DNA from 2 places in the Actinomadura formosensis genome. Region 1 is predicted to be linked to the other one. Evidence: riboswitches for the same ligand, from Rfam matches in the RefSeq annotation. Region 1 holds a riboswitch; the other holds the start of a gene.
What was found. Region 1 has a riboswitch for S-adenosylmethionine ahead of thrC (threonine synthase). Riboswitches for the same ligand answer to the same signal wherever they lie in the genome.

Region 1 (6,756 bases):
CGGATCGGCGTGCTTGAGGACGTAGCCGACCTTCTGGCCCGTGCCGTCCGACAAGAAGAGGGACAGGATGATCCCGGTGTCGCGGTGGATGTAGGCGTCGCCGGCGTCGACGTGGAGATCCCGCATGCTGCCATCGTGCAAAACGGCCGGCATCGTCAAGGGGAATGCGTTGGAGGAGGACACGCGGTCGATCCACTGATCGTGTTCGGGGTCGTATCCGTGTTCGCGGTCGTATCCGTCGGTCATCGTGCACGCCTTTCGAGAGGTCACCTGGGAAGATCGTCGTAATGGCCGGATGCTCGACCCGGTCGATAGGTGCGTCCTGTGCACCGCACCGATCGGGCCGAGCGATCAGAACAGGTAGTCTCTGATGAAACGGGCTACGGATTTGGCGACGGCGGTCCCCATATTCTCCGCGATCTCTTCCAGCCCGTCCGGCGGGCCGGGTGCATCCATCGCGTCGGGCGCGCCGCCGCCTCCGGGCGTCTTGTCCACCACCGAGGGCTTTTCGAGCGTGGAACTATTGGCCGGGACGTGGAGGGTCGCTTCCCGGACCGCATCGGTACCGGCTTCGGCTTTTCGCTTCATGACGAACTCGGCGGCGGAGAAGGCGGCGCCCGCGGCGGCGAAACCGACCCACCGATCCTTCGTCAGGTCCACGTGGCCCCGGCACAGTTCGCGAAGTTCGACGGTGCGCGCCACCCACACGCTGTTGCTGAACCAGCCGTCGATCGTGTTGTACCGCGCCGAGATGACGCCGACCACGCTGTCGTCTTTTCTCCTGCGTACCGGGGCTCCGCTCATGCCCTGCAGGACGTCCATGGAACGGAGCCGTCCGAGGATCAGGTCGCCGCGCCTGGTCTGCCCTTCCCACTCCCCGCGGGCTTCGGTCCACACCAGGTCCGGTCGATCCGGCCCGTCCCGGATGACGGCGTGCCCCACAATGATCAGTTCTTCTCCGGGAGCCACCGCGTCGGACGACCGGACGAGCCGCACACTTCCCGGGAATGGATCTTCGACCTTGAGCAGCGCCAGATCGGCTTTCTTGTCCCCGGCCACACGCGTCGCACGGATCATCGCGGAACCCGGTGTGGAAAGGTGGTCGACGAATACGGCCCCTTCGTCTCCGTCGTCCTCGCTCAGCGCCATGGTCATCTGCAGGACGTGCCACGCCGTCACCAGATAGCCGGGGGCGATCTGGAAGCAGCTTCCCTGGGGAACTCCTGCGGGCGAGAGTATTCGCCCCATGTAATCCGGAACGGATCGAGCCTTTTTCACGGAACCCCCTGCATTCCTTGCGTTCATATATAGCCAGGTCACCCGGCCTCCACTGCAAGGCGGGCGCATTTGACCGCACATGGCCACATGGGATCCGCAGGTTTACGGCATTACGACGATCCGTTCTTTGTCAGCTATGGGCAGTCGTCCTAGACAGGGCATGCTGCTGGATGGCAGGGGCCGACGTGGTACGGCACGTTGCGGGGTGGTCAGCCAGGTCGTCCACTACCGGCGCGGCGCCTCATCCTGCCGAATCGCCGGGCACCGTCCACACTTCCGGTTCTTCGGACGGTGCGCGGTTATGGGAGGTCAGGGTAGGTCTTGTGAACGGCGGTCAGCCGGTCTCGGTGGGTTTCGATCCAGTCCCGGGCGACCTCGATGGTGAGTTCGACGGTGACCAGGTAGGAGTGGGAGTCGACCACGGCGATGGTCACATGTTTGTCGTCCGCTTCCAGGTGGATCTCGGGTGCGCGCTGCCCTTCGCGCCATGAGGCGGCGTCAGCGCCCTCACCCAGGGATTCGAGGACGTCCCCCCACTGCATGAGGTCCTCGGGCGTCAGGCGGGTCTTGATGCTGCCGTTGACGAAGTAGCTGCCGATCTCGATGACGCCGCTCAGGCCGCGGGCGTCCTGTCCGGTTATGCGGAGGACGACGCTGTTTCCGAGGTCGTCGGCGAGATGGATCAGTTCGACCGTGTCATGCTCTGCCACCGCGCCATCCTAGAGTCCGGCCGGCCGGCGCCGCACGGCGCGGCGCTGACCCGTGGGCGCCGGCGCGGTGGTCGAGGCAGCCCAGTGCGCGGGCCCGGCCGGAGCCGGGCCCGCGGGTGGTGTCAGCCGCCGGCCACGGCGGGGATGATGGAGATCTGGGCGCCGTCGGGGGTGGGGGTGTCCAGGCCGTCGGCGAAGCGCACGTCCTCGTCGCCCACGTACACGTTGACGAAACGGCGGATCTTGCCCGCATCGTCCAGGATGCGGGCGGAGATGCCGGAGTAGTTCGTCTCCAGGTCGGCGACGACGGCGCGCAGGGTGGTGCCCTCGGCCTTCACCTCGGACTCGCCGCCGGTGTAGGTCCGCAGGATCGTCGGGATGCGCACGGAAACGCTCATGGTGCTCCTTTCTCAGGCGAGGCCCGCGGCGCGGAACGCCGCCAGGGACGGGGCGATGTTCGCGCTCGGCGCGACCACCGGGGCGACGGCGTCCAGGGTCTTCAGGCCGTCCCCGGAGTTGATGATCACGGTTTCGGCGGACGGGTCGAGGGTGCCCGCGGCGGCCAGCTTGCGGAGGGTCGCGACGGTGACGCCGCCGGCGGTCTCACCGAAGATGCCCTCGGTGCGCGCGAGGAGCCGGATGCCCTCCACGACCTCGTCGTCCGTGACGTCCTCGACGGCGCCGCCCGTGCGGCGGGCCACGTCCAGGACGTAGGGGCCGTCGGCGGGGTTGCCGATCGCGAGGGACTTGGCGATGGTGTCGGGCTTCACCGGGCGGATCACGTCGTGGCCGGCCTTGAACGCGGCGGCGACCGGGGAGCAGCCGGTCGCCTGGGCGCCGAACACGCGGTACGGCTTGTCCTCGACCAGGCCCAGCTTGATGAGCTCCTGGAACGCCTTGTCGATCTTGGTGAGCTGGGAGCCGGACGCGACCGGGACGACGATCTGGTCCGGCAGCCGCCAGCCGAGCTGCTCGGCGATCTCGTAGCCGAGCGTCTTGGAGCCCTCCGCGTAGTAGGGCCGGACGTTGACGTTGACGAACGCCCAGTCGTCCTGCTCCCCGGCGATCTCGGACGCGAGCCGGTTGACGTCGTCGTAGTTGCCGTCGACCGTCACGAACGTCCCGCCGTACACGGCCGTCGTGATGATCTTCTGTGCTTCGAGGTTGGACGGGACGAACACCGCGCTGCGGATCCCGGCGCGGGACGCGGCGGCGGCGACCGCGTTGGCGAGGTTGCCGGTGGACGGGCAGGCCAGCACCTTGAAACCGAGTTCGCGGGCGGCGGCGAGCGCGACGGCGACGACGCGGTCCTTGAACGAGTGGGTGGGGTTGCCGCTGTCGTCCTTCACCCACAGGCTCTGCAGGCCGAGGCTCTCCGCGAGGTTGTCGGCGCGGACGAGGCGGGTCAGGCCGGGCTCGGTGTTGGGTGTGTCCGCAACATGGGACGGGACGGGCAGCAGCCCCCGGTAGCGCCAGATGTTGCGCGGGCCGGACTCGATCCCGGCGCGGGTGACGGTCCCGAAGTCGTAGGCGATCTCCAGGGGGCCGAAACACTCTTCGCACGCGTAGAAGGGGCCGAGATCGCGGGTGGAGCCGCATTCGCGGCAGACCAGGGCGGTAGCCGGTCCGAGGTCCGTGGCAGGCGTGAATGCCATGAAGCGAGGCCTTTCTCCCCATCTTCCCTGCGCCACCTTGGTCGCAGGCCGGAGTTGGCACCATTTCCCGGCCGGCCTCGCAGGATCGCGAGCGCGCTTCAGCCGGGTGGTTGCCGGGGCTTCACAGGGCCGGTCCCTCCACCCCTCTGGATGAGCGGTATTCAGTTGTCAGTACGAGCGACGGTTTCAGCTCGTATGCGTGACTTTACATGAACTGACCGGATGCCAGACAGCCGGGTCCATCTGTTGAGACGCTACCCGGGTGCGGTCTTGATCACGCCGGTGTCTCCGCGGGGACGGTGCGCTGCGTCGGGTCGAGGAACACGTGCCGGACGATCGGGAGCCGCTCCCGGAGCCGCCGGTCGATCTCGCCGGCGACGTCCTCGGCCTGGTCGGCGCTGATGTCGTCGGAGAAGTGGACCTTGGCGGCGACGAGCAGTTGCTCGGGGCCGAAGTGCATGGTGAGCAGTTCGTCCACGCCGGTCACTCCGGGCGCGCCGAGGATCTCCGCGCGGATCTCGCGCTGCGCGGCCGGGTCGGCGGCCCGCCCGATGAGCAGGACGGTGCTCTCCCGCCCGATCATGAGGGCGAGACCGGCGAGCAGCAGGCCGATGAGGGCGGAGGCGAGCCCGTCCCAGAAGTCCGACCCGGTGATCTGGCGCAGCACCAGGCCGCCGGCGGCGAGCGCGAGGCCGACCATCGCGGCGCTGTCCTCGAACAGCGCGGTCTTGAACGTCACGTCGGGCGACCGGCGGACGTGTTCGACGAGGTCACGGCCGTTCTCGCGGGTCTCCTTGCGCGCCTGGTACATGGCGCGGACCAGGGACGCCCCCTCCAGGACGGCGGCGAGGGCGAGCACGGCGTACGCGAGCCAGATCCCCGTCCCGGTGCCGCCGTGACCGGTCATGGTCAGGACGCCCTCGAAGATCGAGAAGCCGGCGCCGGCGATGAAGATCCCGAACGCGGCGAGCAGCGACCACACGTACCGCTCGTTGCCGTAGCCGAAGGGATGCCGCCGGTCGGGGGGACGTTCGCTGCGTCGTAGGGAGGCGAAGAGGAAGGACTGGTTGAGGGTGTCCGCCACGGAGTGGGCGCTCTCCGCGAGCATCGCGCTGGAGCCGGCCAGCAGGCCGGCGATCAGTTTGACGATCGCGAGGATGAGGTTGGCCGCACCGGCGACGAGCACGGTCTTCGTGGTCTCGGACCTGCTCATGCCGGTCGGTTACCCGAGGCACCCTCCGTTAATCCGGCCGGGTCCGGCCGTGGCGGAAACCACGTGGGTCACTGTGGAGCGCCTCGATCCCAACTGAGACCCTGCCGGTATGAGCCAAGTGCTGGTGGCATCGAACCGGGGGCCGGTGTCGTTCTCGCTGTCGGACGACGGCGAGCTCACCATGCGGCGCGGTGGGGGCGGGCTGGTGTCGGGCCTGGCGGCCGTCACGGGCGCCCCACGGGATCCCGGGCCACCTCGGCCAGCGACGACGTCCACGCCGTCCACCCACAGGCCGGACGTGCTGTGGGTGTGCGCGAGCCTCGGCGAGGCCGATCGGACGGCCGCGCGCCGTTCCCCGGACGGCCGCCTAGACCAGGCGGGGTACGACACAGGTGGCGCGGCGGTGCGGATGCTCGACATCCCTGCGGCCACGTTCCAGCGTGCCTACAACGCGGTGGCCAACTCGACGCTGTGGTTCATCCACCACCTCCTGTACGACACACCGCGCAGGCCGCATTTCGATGCGCGTGCACGCCGCGACTGGCAGTCCTATGAGGCGTACAACGCGGCCTTCGCGGACGCCCTGGCACGGGACGCCGCGCACGGCGCGAAGGCGGTGATCCAGGACTACCACCTGTCGCTGGCCCCGCGGATGCTCCGGGACCGGCGTCCCGACCTGAAGATCGCGCATTTCTCCCACACGCCTTGGGCGCCGCCCGACTACTACAGGCTGCTCCCTGATGACATAGGGGCGCAGGTCCTGCGGGGCATACTCGGCGCAGACCACGCGGGGTTCCTCGCCGAGCGATGGGCTTCGGCGTTCCTCGACTGCTGCGAACTCCTGCCGGGCGCACGCATCGACCGGGTGGCTCGTACGGTCACCCTTGCGGGCCACACCACGCATGTGGGCGTCCATGGCCTCGGCGTCGACGGACCGGCGTTGCGCCAGCGCGCGGCCCGGCAAGACGTCGTCGAGCGGGCGCACGCGCTGAGGGAACAGGTGGGTGACCGTCAGCTCATCGTCCGGGTCGACCGCACGGAACTGTCGAAGAACATCGTGCGCGGGCTCGCCGCCTACCGGGAGATGCTCGTCAACCATCCCGAATGGCGCGGACGGGTGGTGCATCTGGCGTTCGCCTACCCGTCCCGCTACGACCTGGCCGAGTACCGCGAGTACACGGCGGCCGTCCAGCAGCTGGCCGAGCAGATCACCGACGAGTTCGGCACGGCCGACTGGGAGCCGCTGATCGTGCAGGTGAACGACGACTATCCGCGTTCCCTCGCCGCTTACGGGCTGGCGGACGTCCTCGTGGTCAACCCCATCCGGGACGGCATGAACCTCGTCGCGAAGGAAGGACCCGTCCTGTCGAAGCAGGGGTGCGCGCTGGTGCTGTCCAGGGAGGCGGGCGCGGCGTCCGAACTGTCCGGGGACGCGTTGATGGTGAACCCCTACGACGTGTCGCAGACCGCGGAGACCCTGCATCAGGCGCTGCTCATGCCCCGCGCCGAGCGCGCCGAGCGCTGCGCCCGCCTCGCCGCCGCCGCGACGGCCCTGCCTCCGCAGCGCTGGTTCGCCGACCAGCTCGCCGCGCTGGACTGACGGCCCGGTCGCCGGAGACGCGGCGTGCCGCGGGCTTCAGGTCGCGCTGGTGGAGGGTTCGGGGGTCAGGCGGCACTCGACCGGGTTCGGTTCGTGGCGCTGTCTCCAGCGTTCCCGCAGCGCGTCCTTGTGCTGCGCCATGCGGCGGTGGGAGCTGACCCGGGTGAAGTGGGCGAGCTGGGACACGGGCGGCTTCGGCAGGCCGCTCGGTTCGTACCCGTACTCGGCGAGCCGTTCCCCGAACGCGGCCTCGGCCAGGCTGATCTCCCAGGGTTCGAGGCGCTCCGCCCAGGACCCGAC
Region 2 (6,756 bases), 3.0 Mb from region 1:
CGGACGCTGTTCCTGCTGTTCGGGCTCATCGGGTTCTGCATCGCCGCGTTCGTCCTCGCCTACGTGTTCACCCCCGTGCCGTCCCCGCAGGAGAAGGCGATCGCGCAGGGGCCGACGTTCTACTACTCCGACGGCAGGACGGAGATCGCGAAGACCGGCATCAACCGGGACGCGGTCAAGCTCGACCGGATCCCGAAGAGCACCCGCAACGCGGTCATCGCCGCGGAGAACGGCAGCTTCTACGACGACCCGGGCGTGTCGGTGGCGGGTACGGCGCGGGCCTTCTGGTCCACGGTGACCGGGCGGCAGTTGCAGGGCGGGTCGACGATCACGCAGCAGATGGTCCGCAACTACTACGGCGGCATCGGCAAGGAGCGGTCGCTCACCCGCAAGCTCAAAGAGATCATGGTCGCGCTGAAGGTGGACCGGGAGAAGCCCAAGGACTGGATCCTGGAGCAGTACCTCAACACGATCTACTTCGGGCGCAACGCCTACGGGGTGCAGGCCGCCGCCCACGCCTACTACGACAAGGACGTCTCGGACCTGACGCCCGCCGAGGGCGCCTACCTCGCCGCCGCCATCCAGCAGCCGAGCAACTTCTCCGACCCGACCGGCGACCAGCGCGTCCGCGCCGAGCAGCGGTGGCGCGCCGTCCTCGGCAACATGGTCCGGGACGGGTTCCTGACGTCCGCCGACGCCGCGTCGATGAAGTTCCCCCTGCCGGTCAAGCAGAAGATCACCGACGTCCTCAAGGGCCAGAAGGGCTACATGGTCAACGTGGCCAAGAAGGAGCTCACCGAGCGCCGCGGCTACAGCGAGGACGAGATCAACCGCAGCGGGCTGAAGATCACCACGACGTTCGACAAGCGGCTGATGGACGCGATGAAGCAGGCCGTGGCGGGCAACACCCCGGACGGGATGAGCAAGAAGATCCGCACCGGGGCGGTGTCGGTCGATCCGTCCACCGGGCAGGTGCTCGCCTTCTACGGCGGCCGCGGCTATCTGGAGGAGGCGCTGAGCAGCGCCTTCGGCGACCACGCGCAGGCCGGGTCGGGGTTCAAGCCGATCGCGCTCGCCGCCGCGCTGCAGGACGGCCGGTCGCTCGACGACACCTACGACGGCAGCTCACCGCAGACGTTCGCCGGCTCGCCCATCCACAACGACAGCGACGAGAACTTCGGGATGGTGGACCTCGTCACCGCCACCCAGCACTCGATCAACACCGCCTACGTCAACCTCGGCCAGGACATCGGCAACGAGAAGATCGCCGAGATGGCCGAGAAGATGGGCATCCCCCGGTCGCAGATGACCGCCGACCAGCGCCACGCCGCGACGTTCCCGCTCGGCATCGTGTCGCTGCATCCCGTCCAGCAGGCGGGCGTGTACGCGACGTTCGCGTCCGAGGGCGTGCACCGGACGCCGTTCGTGGTGAAGTCCGTCACCGGCGGCGAGAACGAGAAGCGCACGTTCACCGAGGAGGGGGAGCGGGCGCTCAGCGTGCAGAACGCGCGGGACGCGACGTATGCGATGCAGCAGGTCGTCCAGGGCGGTACCGGGACGAACGCGCAGCTTCCCGACGGCCGTGAGGTCGCGGGCAAGACCGGCACCACCGACGAGGGCCGGGCGATCTGGTTCAACGGGTTCATCCCGCAGATGGCGACGTCGGTCGCGATGTTCCGCAGCGACGGCAAGCCGCTGAACATCCCCGGCTACGGCGCGTACGGCGGGCAACTGCCCGCACAGATCTGGCGCTCCTACATGTCGGACGCCGTCAACATCAAGGACTACGCGCCCAAGTCGTTCGGGTCGCCGTCCACCACCCCGGGCGGCGGCTACGACACGCCGCCCCCGCAGGACTCGCCCGGCACGCCGGAGCCGCCGCCCACGACCGTGCCGTCCGAGCCGCCGCCGACCACCGAGCAACCCGACATCCCGCTGCCGCCCACGCCGACCGTGCCGCCGACCATCGTCCCGCCCGAGCCCGGCGGGGGCGGCGACCAGCCCGGCGGCGGAGGCGGTGACGGCGGGGGCGGCGGCACCGGCGGTGGAGGCACCGGCGGAGCCGGCCCGGTCTCCTCCAGGTAGCAAGCCCGGTCGCGGGCCGGCTCAGTCGCAGGCCGCGCCGATACTGGCCGGTGTCTCCTTCATCACCGTGTTGAGCTGGGAGACGTCGCCGGTGCCGACGGCGGGCGCGGCGGCGCGCAGCCTGTCCGCCTCCGCCGTCAGCGCCTTCCGCAGCGCACTGTCGTCGGCCTTCTTCGCCAGCCCGTCGACCCGTCCGGCGAGCTGCTCGGTCGCCTGCCGCCACTGCACGGGCTCGGCCGCCGGAATGCTCCTGACCTGGGTGATGTACTGCTGGAACACCTTCTTGGCGTCGGTGCACACCTGGCCGGAGTTGCCGCCCAGCATCCCGCACCCGCTCAGGGCGCCGAGCATCACCACGCCTCCGGCCAGCGCCCGAACCACCCCGTACCGCATCGCACCCTCCCGCTTGATCCCCGACCGGACCCGCATATGATTCCGCACGAGGTCATGAGCGCCAGTGTCAAGCCCCGGCTTGCCGGCCGGCAAGCCTTCGCCCGCGACGGAGTGCCCCGGGTGAGGACCTTGCCGGACGCGGTACCGCGTCCCGGCAAGCGCGGATCCCGACCTTCGCCCGGGGTCCCTGACCCCGGAAGGATCCGGCATGCCCACGCTGCTCGCCCATTCCCTCATCACGCCTGCTGTGACGCACCCCGAGGGGGTCCGGGTTCGCCGCATCCCCCGCGTTGTCGGGGCGGGCCTCCCCGTCCCCCTGCGGGCCGCCGCCCCCTGTCCGAGGGGTGGCGGGGCCGGCGCATCGGCCGGCTCGACGACGCGGTGGGCGGCGTCCGCCGAGCAGCGGCACGAGGCCGGGTCGCCGAACGTCCTCGGCGCGATCGCGCTCGCCGGGCCGGCGGCCCGCTGACCTGCGAACCACCGCGGACAGTCAGGTGAATATGCTTTTTGGTCCTGTTCGCCCATGTAGCGTAAGCAGTCGCGCGGGGACGAGCACGGAGGAAACAGGGGGTGGCGACCGTGGCCGACGCGTGGCGACCCACGTCGGAGCTTGAGCACCGGTTGCAGGAGACCGTACGGGCCGGGGACCAGGAGGGCTACTTCCGCCTCCTCGCGGACAGCGAACTCGTCGTCCCCGTCGCGCCCGATCTGGTGGACGGTGTCCTCGCCAACGAGACGCAGCCGCCATGGCCGACCCAGGAGGAGGACGGCCGTGTCCACGTCCTCGCCTACACCTCGGCGTCGGCGATGCGCGCCTGTCTCGGACCGTCCTACCGGCACTTCATGACGCTCCGGTTCGGCGACCTCGCGGAGACCTGGCCGGACGCCCGCTGGTGGCTCGCCGTGGACGCGCCCGCCCACGGCGCCGGCACCGTCCTGCCCATCGAGGCGCGGCTGCCGGCCTGGTTCGTCCGCCAGGTCGCCGAGGGCGACGGCCGCCCGCCCCGGGTCGGCCGCGCGCCCGCCCCCTGGGAGGAACTCCGCGACCAGCACCGCGACCTGCCCCGCCGGTCGCCGCGCCCCGAGTTCCAGCCCGCCAACGACGTCGAACGCGAACTGCTGCGGGCCGCCGCGAACAACGACCACGACCTGTTCCTGCAGACGCTCGCCGACACCGACGTCCTGCTGCCCGTCCCGGACGACATGGACTACGCGCTGCGTCCGGGCCGTCCCGGTTTCCCCTGGCAGACCCGGGAGGTGGACGGCGCCACGGTCGTGCCGGTCTTCACCTCCCCCGAACGCCTCACCGAGGCGTCCGGCCCGGGCGCCGAGTACATCAAGCTGCCGTTCACCGTCGCCCTGCGCTACTGGCCGAACCACGACTGGCTGCTCGCCATCAACTCCGGCTCCCCCGCCGGCGGGACCGTCCACGCCCAGCAGCTTCCCGGCCTCGCGACCTGGGCCGACCAGCGCGCCGCCCAGCGCATGACGGACCGCTTCGAACCGCAGAACGACATCGAACAGCGCCTCTTCGAGGTCGCCCGCCGACGCGACACCGACACCTTCTACACGCTCCTTCTCGGCGCCCAGGTCCTGGTGCCCGCCGACGCGGACACCCCGTGGGGCATCGTCCCCGGCGACCCCGACTTCCCGTGGCGCCCCGTCCCCGTCCACGGGCGGACGTCGATCCAGGTCTTCACGTCCCTGCGGTGGATGAACGAGGCCATCGGCTCGTCCCGCTTCATCATGCCGAGCCTGCACGAGATGATCGCCGCCTGGCCGGACACGGACTGGACGCTCGTCCTCAACCCCGGGACCCCGATCGACGCGTCCATGCCGGGCGACCAGATCCGCACCCTGCGCGGCCCGGCGACCCCGCCGTCGGCGTCCACGCCCCCGCCCCCGGAGACCCCGGCGGTCCCGGTGGCCCCCGCCGTCCCCTCGGCCGGCGACGAGCGGCACGGCACCCTGGGACGCCACGCGGGCACGCCGCACGAGGACGCTCCGAGCGATGCGGGCCCGCCCCCCGTACCGAGCAGCTCGGGTCCAGCCGGCGGGCCGGGCCTTGAGCCCACGACGCCTCCGGGCGGAGTGCCCCAGGCGGAACACCGCGCGCCCGACCTGCCCGGCCCGGCCCGGCCCGGCCGCCACGCTGGCCTCCCCGCCGAAGAAGCACTGGGCAGCGGTACACCCGATGGCCCCGCCCCAGCGGAGCCCGGTCTCCCGCCGGCCGGCGCCGAGGGCGTTTCCAGCGAGCCGATCGATCTCGCAAACCCCGGTTCAGGCGATGAGCCTGCGGCAGGACGTGAACCCACGGCCCACCCCACCCCGCAAGCGTCCGGCGGGCCGCAGAACAGCGCCCCACCTGTCGAAACGGAAGATCCCACCGGTACCACCGGTGAGCCCTCCAGCCTCCCCCCAAGCACTCCTCACGACCCCGCTTCGGGCGGCACAGGCACATTCCACACGCAGGGCCTCGCCAGTGAGCCCGATAGCGTCCCGAACGCCGCTCCAGGCGGGGAGCCTGGAGCGAGCCCTGAACCCACGGCCCACCGCGACCCCCGCCCGTCCGGCATGTCCGGCGCCCCGGAAGAACCAGGCCGCCACACGGGCATGCCCGGCCGACCGCATGGCAGCGCCGCACCCGCCGGAACGGGCGACCCCACCGGCGAACTCTCCGCCCCGGGCACAGCCCACGAAGCCGCTCCGGGCGGCGCAGGCGCGTCCAGCCCGCCGCAGGATCTTGCGGGCGGCGCGAACACCGGTCCGGACGTCCGGCACGGCACGAGCCCGGAAGCCGCGGCGCACGACGCGCCTCTGGCGCCTGACCCGTCCAGTACGACGGAAGACATCGGCATACCGGGCGTTCCCCAGGAAGGCGTGCCGATCAGCGTTATCGCCACCGAGGCGGCGGGCGGGCACGGCGCAGCAGACCTCGGAGGCCGGCACGGAAGTGAGCCGGGCGGTTCGGGCGCGTCCCCCACGCAGGACATCGGCGGCGAGCCGGGCGCGGGACGTGGACCGGTGCCGCACACCGGCCCTCGCGCGCCTGACACACCGGGAGCGCCGGAGCCGCCCGCGGGCATGCCCGGCTCGCCGCACACAGGTGCGCAGGGCAGCATCGCCGGCACGCCCACCGGCCCCGGCACGGAGGACCTCAGCCGCCGCCCGGGCTCAGCACACGAGCCCGCTCCGGGCGGCGCGGGCGCGGCCGGGACGGGGGACGTTGACGCCGATCCCGACGGTGAGCCCGGTGCGGGCCTGGAAGCCCCGGCACAGGACGCCCCACGCACGCCCAGTGCGCCGCACGAAGGCCCGCAACCCGGCGAGGCCGGTGAACGCGGCACGGACGAGTTCGGCCGGCACCCGGGCGCACTCCATGACAGCGGACCCGGCGACGGCGCGGGCAACGCGCGGAGCGTTGGCGGGGCCGGCACCGAACATCCCGGCGAGGCCCGGCAGGAGGGGGCCGCGGCCGTGCCCGGCCCGCGGGCCCTGCGGGCCGTCGAGGAGCCGGAGCCGGTGTTCGAGCCGGGCAACCGGGTCGACCAGGAACTCTACGAGGCCGCGCTGAGCGGGGACCCCGACGCGTTCCTGCGGGTGCTGCTCAACGCGAACGTGCTCGTGCCGATTCCGGATGAGGCGCCGCTCGAAGTGACGCCGATGCAGCGGGAGTTCCGGTGGGACGCGGCGCTGCGCGGGGAGTCGGCGGTCCAGGTGTTCACGTCGCTGGTGCGGCTGCGCGAGGTGCTGCCGCAGTCCCGGTTCGTCTACGCGGACTTCCGGGAGCTGATCGGCGCATGGCCCCGGGACGACTGGGCGATGCTGCTCAACCCGGGGACGCGCATCGGGGCGTCGCTGCAGGGCGACCAGGTGCGGGCGCTCAGCGAGTGGGCGATGCGGATCGGGCTCGTCCCGGCGCGGCCCGAAGTGCCGCTCCCGCCGCCGCGGCCGGAGCCGTCCGCGGCGCAACTGCCGTCCGACCCCGACGACCGCGTCTCGGCCCCGACGATCATGCAGAAGGTCGTCCCGCACGGGCACGTCGCCTGGTACCTGGAGCAGGGCTACGACCGGGTCGGCGGCTTCGTCCACTCGACCGCGGACGTCGCCGAACTGCAGACGCCCGTCCAGTTGTACGAGGCACTGGGGCTGCTCTACGCCGACTCGTCGTTCTCACTGGCCGACGAGGGCGTGTACGTCATCCGGTGGCCCGCGTACTGCCCTGATCTGTACCGGGTTCCGTTCGGCGGACAGGACGAGGCGGAGATGGCCGCCTGG

Region 2: linked by a shared signal. The riboswitch ahead of ACQP1N_RS25805 (hypothetical protein) and the one ahead of thrC (threonine synthase) in region 1 are both predicted to bind S-adenosylmethionine.

What each region holds. Positions count from the first base shown of each region.
Region 1 covers NZ_CP192011.1:1,219,702-1,226,457, reverse strand. The annotation lists gene ACQP1N_RS05795 (hypothetical protein) at 1-246, opposite strand, end outside; gene ACQP1N_RS05790 (S1 family peptidase) at 352-1,278, opposite strand; gene ACQP1N_RS05785 (DUF5959 family protein) at 1,578-1,988, opposite strand; gene ACQP1N_RS05780 (MoaD/ThiS family protein) at 2,111-2,386, opposite strand; gene thrC (threonine synthase) at 2,399-3,643, opposite strand; SAM riboswitch class I at 3,659-3,800, opposite strand; gene ACQP1N_RS05770 (cation diffusion facilitator family transporter) at 3,918-4,856, opposite strand; gene ACQP1N_RS05765 (alpha,alpha-trehalose-phosphate synthase (UDP-forming)) at 4,966-6,456, shown strand; gene ACQP1N_RS05760 (sulfotransferase family protein) at 6,493-6,756, opposite strand, start outside.
Region 2 covers NZ_CP192011.1:5,496,117-5,502,872, forward strand. The annotation lists gene ACQP1N_RS25795 (transglycosylase domain-containing protein) at 1-2,085, shown strand, start outside; gene ACQP1N_RS25800 (hypothetical protein) at 2,107-2,478, opposite strand; SAM riboswitch class IV at 2,529-2,645, shown strand; gene ACQP1N_RS25805 (hypothetical protein) at 2,687-2,947, shown strand; gene ACQP1N_RS25810 (SseB family protein) at 3,049-6,756, shown strand, end outside.